Regions from separate parts of the Desulfuromonas svalbardensis genome, predicted to be linked through region 1. Evidence: predicted binding sites of a transcription regulator. Region 1 holds the regulator's gene; the other holds the start of a gene.
What was found. Region 1 encodes HrcA, which represses chaperone genes, less so after heat shock. Its sites were predicted from a motif close to TGTTAGCACTCNNNNNNNNNGAGTGCTAACA; they were not measured.
Positions count from the first base shown of each region.

Region 2: the regulator HrcA is predicted to act here: its motif matches at 1,889-1,919, upstream of rpoH (RNA polymerase sigma factor RpoH).

Region 1 is NZ_AP042416.1:551,597-554,730, forward strand. It holds gene grpE (nucleotide exchange factor GrpE) at 1-539, opposite strand, end outside; gene hrcA (heat-inducible transcriptional repressor HrcA) at 589-1,626, opposite strand; gene hemW (radical SAM family heme chaperone HemW) at 1,808-2,953, opposite strand; gene nhaD (sodium:proton antiporter NhaD) at 3,035-3,134, opposite strand, start outside.
Region 2 is NZ_AP042416.1:2,997,677-3,000,810, forward strand. It holds gene ACZ5KY_RS13460 (cytochrome-c peroxidase) at 91-1,158, opposite strand; gene ACZ5KY_RS13465 (hypothetical protein) at 1,338-1,859, shown strand; gene rpoH (RNA polymerase sigma factor RpoH) at 1,964-2,827, shown strand; gene bamD (outer membrane protein assembly factor BamD) at 2,912-3,134, shown strand, end outside.

The sequences.
Region 1 (3,134 bases):
AACAAGCGTCCGTTTAACATATAGCCACCTTGCATCACTTCAACAACGGTATTGGCATCACAATCATCGCGCTCTATTTGGCCCATCGCTTCATGACAAGCAGGGTCGAAAGGAGTTCCTTTAGCGTCAACAACTGAGACATTAAATTTACTCAAAACACTCTGGAATTGGCTAAGAGTCATCTCGACCCCTTCAACCAATGTGGATGCATCACCTTCAGTTTCCTTAGCGTGACTCACAGCGCGCTCTAAATTATCAATAACGGGAAGTATTTCACGCAGAATTGACTCATTCGCAAACTTAGCCAGCTCCTCTTTTTCACGTTGCATCCGGCGACGAAAATTCTCGTTTTCGGCGCGGTTGCGCAGATAAAGGTCCTTTTGCTTCTCCACCTCTTCTTGACACGTTGCTAATTCAGCTTGCAATGCCTCTTCAGGTGAAAGCACTTCAACTTGGGTTTCTTCAACAACGACATCACCCTCTACCGTTGCCTCTGTTTTCACTTCTTCATTCACTTCAGGAATTTTTGTTTCTGTCACGATCACCAATCTCCTCGTTTGCCTTTTTCAGGCATATCTTAAATTTCATTTATTCTGATTCAAGTTCCAACGCACGACTAACCAGTTGTGCGGTATAATCGACCACAGCAACCACCTGTGAGTACTTCATCCGACTCGGGCCAATCACCCCTAGACTGCCTAAACTCTGCTTACCGTTTGTATAGTTAGCAGTGATCAAACTACAGCCTTCAAACTCCTGATATTCGGATTGACTGCCGATATAAATCTGCACCCCTTGTGCTTGCTGACTCTTATCTAACAGATGGATCAAATTACTCTTTTGCTCAAAGGCATTAAACAACCGCTTCATGCTATCGCGATCGGAAAACTCCGGCTGGTTTAAAATGTTTGCCGCGCCCTCAATGATCACATCATCTTCAATGTCGCCGCTAAAAACCTCTTGCGAAAAATTCAACGCGCCGCTGACCATTTTATTATACAAGTTTTTCTCTTGCTTCATCTGGTCAACGATTTTTGTGCGAACTTCCTGTATTGTCAGGCCACTGAGTTCTTCATTGAGATAATTGGTAATATGTTGAAGCTCTTGAGTTGTAGGCATCGCACCATCCAACTCAATAATCTTATTTTGCACTACCCCTGATTTCGAAACAAAAATCACCAACAAACGGCCTTGGCTGAGCGGAACAAATTCAATATGGCGGAAGACCGTCGACACAAATCGTGGGGCAAGAACAATCCCTGTATGATTTGACATATCGGATAAAATACGTCCAGCCTGTTGCAACATCTCTTGTGTTCTTAAATTTCCCGTACGGCATTGCGCTTCAATTTTGCTGCGTTCGTCTTGACTTAGATTGCGCACCTGCAACAGCGTATCGACATAAAAACGATAGCCTTTGTCCGTTGGAATACGACCAGCAGAGGTATGGGGGGAGATGAGATAACCCATCTCTTCAAGATCCGCCATGACATTTCGTACCGTCGCTGGCGACAATTGTAGTTTTTGTCGTTTAGCGATGGTGCGAGAGCCTATCGGCTCACCGGAAGCAATGTGCCCTTCGACAATTGCATCGAGAATGCTCAGACTGCGTTCATTGAGTTCCATATTCGCGATCCCAGCATAAAACCACACAGCCTCTTCGCCGTCTGGTTGTAAAAACAAATAAGCCAGTCAAGCCGGCCAACAGACAAACTTAGCACTCAAGAGATGCGAGTGCTAACAGAAGAGAAGGTAACAACGCCCCTACCCTTTGTCAAGGGCCGCGAGCGTAAAAAACAGCCTCTATTTACAGAAAGTTTTCGATCAGATAGTTGTAGAGCAACCAACCCTCTACCGAGAGACACCAACAACCATTATTTAGGGAAAGATACGGAGCGCATTGACCGATGGCCGTTGCGTAGACTGCTGCAAAAGATTGACCGTAGTGGCGATGAAAATCGACTTCATTAACCCCTTCGCGACAACGCAACAGCAAATAAACCGTTTCAAACATTGCTTGCTGCTGATCAAATCCTTCAATTTTAGTGCGCGGCGAAACACCTTCATGGACCGACTGAAGATAACCTTCAATCGAAGGCTCGCACGCCCAACGCTCACCCCAATCACGACCGATAAAGCTATGAGCACCCGCGCCAATACCTAAATAAGGTTGCCGCCGCCAATAACCAACATTATGGCGACACTCATGATCAGGCTGCGCATAATTCGAAATCTCATAATGGCGATAGCCCAAACTGGTCAAGCGATCATCTAACAGCAAAAAACTGTCGCGATACTGTTCATCATCGGGCATCTGCCATAGATTTTTTTGCTGTTGGTGGGCAAAGGGGGTTTCATCTTCAATGGTTAAACCATAAATAGACAGATGTTCAGGGGCCAACTGCTTGACATACTCGCACTGTTGCTGGAGTTGTTCCACTGTTTGGTTGGGCAATGAAAACATGAGATCAATACTTAGACGATCAAAACCGACGCTACGTGCTGCTTCAATGGCTTGCAGCGCTTGAGCTGAATCATGTTGGCGACCCAACCACTTCAATTGCGCGTCATCAAAGGATTGAACTCCCAGAGACAATCGATTAACCCCCGCACTGCGATACCCCCCCAAGCTTGCAGAAGTAACAGTACCGGGATTTGCTTCAAGGGTGATCTCAGCATCGGTAGCAAAACCATAGGAATCTTCGGCCACTTCAAGTAACCGCGCTACCTGAGATGCACTTAACAACGACGGCGTTCCGCCACCAAAAAATACGCTGGTGAACGGTGCTGAAAAACCTTCATCATCACCACAAGCGGCGCGAGAGGTCTTTAAATCTATACATAACGCATCGACATAACGATCAATGTCACCCGTTTTTGGTTCACACGAATAAAAATCGCAATACGGACATTTGCTTAAGCAGAACGGAATATGTAAATACAGACTGGCCATTACACCCTCTAGACACAAACAAAACAGCGCCGAACCCTAAAGGATTCGGCGCTGCAATCTAACAATTAAACTCAATAACGCTTAGTGGAAATGACTGCCATTAACCATCATATGTACGGCAATACTTGCCACATAACCTAAAGCAATAATAGGAGTGTACTTGAGGTGACGACCGAAAGTA
Region 2 (3,134 bases), 2.4 Mb from region 1:
ATTGCCGATCATTTTCGAATAACGGGTCTTAAGCAGTCTATTTTCGCTACGGCCCATCTATTCAGACAGCCCGCTAGTGAATCAAACAATTTAGTGTGTAGGACTCAGTTTAACCTGCAATACAGGTTGTGGAGTTGATGCTGTACTAGCTGGAAGCAGAGGATGCATCACCAGTGGTTGGTCGCCAGTTAAACCTTCAAGGAGGTTAACGATCAACTCAACTTCTTGATCAGTCAACTCCATGCCTAACTGTGACGTACCCATAATGGCAACAGCTTGCGTTAACGTCCACACTTTACCAGAATGAAAATAAGGGGCTGTCAGTGCAATATTGCGTAATGGCGGTGAACGGAACACGTACTCATCTGATGCGGTGTTTGTCACCTTAAAACGACCTTTATCGCCAACAGGTAAAACTTCGGCACCAGGCTGTTCGACAACACCAAATGGGAAGTAGTCGGTTCCACCTAGATTAAGGCCATCATGACAACCAACACAGCCATTATTTACAAAAAGATCAAGTCCAGCTTTTTGGTCTGCAGTGAGAGCCTTGTCATCACCTGCCATAAAACGGTCTAAGCCATCATTGGGTGTAATGAGTGTTGCTTCAAACACTTCAATGGCCTTAGCCATATTGTCAAAGGTAACAGGACTTTTCTCTGTCGGGAATGCTTGTTTAAACAGTTCAACATAATCTGGAATAGATGTTAGAAGTGTCACAACAGCCTCAGGTGTATTGTTCATCTCAACAGAAGCCTGAACTGGCCCTTTAGCTTGATCAGCAAGGTCCTTCGCCCGACCATCCCAAAATTGCACACTATTAAATACAGCATTATAGGTTGTTGGTGCGTTACGAGGCCCTTTTTGCCAACCATGACCTGTCGATGTTTCTTGTAAATCGCCTCCAGCAAGTCCGACATTGTGACATGTTTGACAGCTAATTAATTGTGATGCCGATAATCTCGGCTCAAAATATAACATGTGACCTAGCGTTAGCTTAGCATCACTAGCAACATTCCCTTTCAAAATGGGTGCTACGGTAGGAACAGGTTGAAACATCGCTTTTGCCATCGTCCGCAGTTCAGCATCAGATGCACTCGCAAACGTAACACTCACGAGTAAAAGTAAGCAAATACCACAAAACTTAAAAAATCGCATAACTTTATTAGCCTCCATTTTGCATTAAAACAAAGCATCACCACTTGACGACACCATTAAAAAAATCATTATAACCATTTCAGTATACATTACAACTTTTTTTTGTTGCGCAGCAACAATATCATTTTATTCCATTTCACTAGTTGACACGTTTAAAGTGTTCATGCAATTTTAGCTATATGAAAAATTATTGCAAACAACTTAATATTGTCATCTTGCTGCTCTGCGCCACACTTTTTATTCCAACCGTTAGCAGCGCAGAACCTGAGAACGCTCAATTAAATCAACAACAAGCAGAAGAATCTTTTTCACGAAGCGATGCTATGCCCCTTGAAAAAAAAGGGAACATTCTCAATATTATTTTAGATAAAGCACCTGTTATCTCTACTGAGCGGGGCACGCTAGTAATTGAAGCCTTTCTCGATCTCAACAAAAACCAACAACGAGATGAAGCTGAACCAAATCTCTACGATGCAATCTCCTGCACATTAGATGATATTGACTACCTGATCCCAGCGTTTATCCCTGCCCTTGATTACAATGCGCGATACAAGATTAGTTGTCAGGGAACGGCTGAGTTTCAACCTACTATTGATCAAAAAAACGTCCTTATTGCTCGGCGTGGTCAAATCATCTCCCTGATTATCCCCTGTCAAAGTAGTTCAGCCGCGACCGTTACGACACCGCAGCAAAGCCAGTAAATTCAGCTTACTCCCAGCATGTGAAATTTCATTAGCACTCTACACCCGAGAGTGCTAAAATAGAGTTTTGATACTCACACAATTACTGAGGAGAGGGGCTATCAATGAATCATTTACCTGTAGCGTTAGATTCGTTTGAACAGTATATGTCTCAAATCAGCCATGTTGAACCGCTAGATCGCGAAACTGAGGCGGAACTTGCGTGGCAGTACAAAAAAAACAACGATCTTGATGCGGCACATCGACTTACCTGCGCTAACTTGCGCTTTGTTGTCAAAGTAGCCTACGAATACCGCGCCTACGGCTTAAAATTAATCGATTTAATTCAAGAAGGAAACATTGGCCTCATGATGGCCATCAGAAAATTTGATCCATCAAGAAATATTCGATTGATAAGTTATGCGGTGTGGTGGATTCGTGCCTACATGCATAATTACATTATGAGTAGTTGGTCTTTGGTTAAAATCGGTACGACGCAAGCGCAAAAGAAACTGTTCTTTAAATTGCGTCAAACACGTGATGCCATCAAGCAACTTGCAGGTTCTGATCAGCATGGTGACGATACGACAGAAATTGCCAAACAATTAAATGTAAGCTGTCGGGCTGTAGAAGAGATGAGCGCGCGGATGAGTGGAAGAGATAGCTCTCTCGATATGACCCTAACACCAGACAGTGACACTAGCCACATTGAAAACTTAGCGGATCAACGTTGCGACCAAGAACAAAACCTTATCACTTTTGAATCAACTCTATTACGTAACCAAACAATTCAGGTAGCCATCTCAGCTCTCAATGAGCGCGAGCAACACATCATAACAAAGCGGCTGCTGGATGATGATTCAATGACATTACAGCAACTTGCGGACTATTATGGAATCAGTAAAGAGAGGGTTCGCCAACTCGAGAAAAGAGCTTTAGAAAAATTAAAAGATCAATTAAATGTGACAGACCATTTAAGCAGAGAATAATTCTTGAGTCCTCTTGCTGCATGTTTTAATATACTCTTTTAGTTCTTCAACTTGTCATCCTTCTTTAACAGGATAAATTACACTATGAGAAACTGTATCATTTTATGCATAGTCGCCCTTACACTGAGTGCTTGTGCCTCTAAATCAGTAGAACCCATCACAAAAGATGCTTTATATTATTTTCAACAAGGTGAAATGGCTTTTGAAGAAGAGGAATACACAAAAGCGATAGAACATTGGCAACGAGTACGCGACAGCTTCACATCACCTGAGCTGACGGCTTTATCTGAATTGAAAATTGCCGACG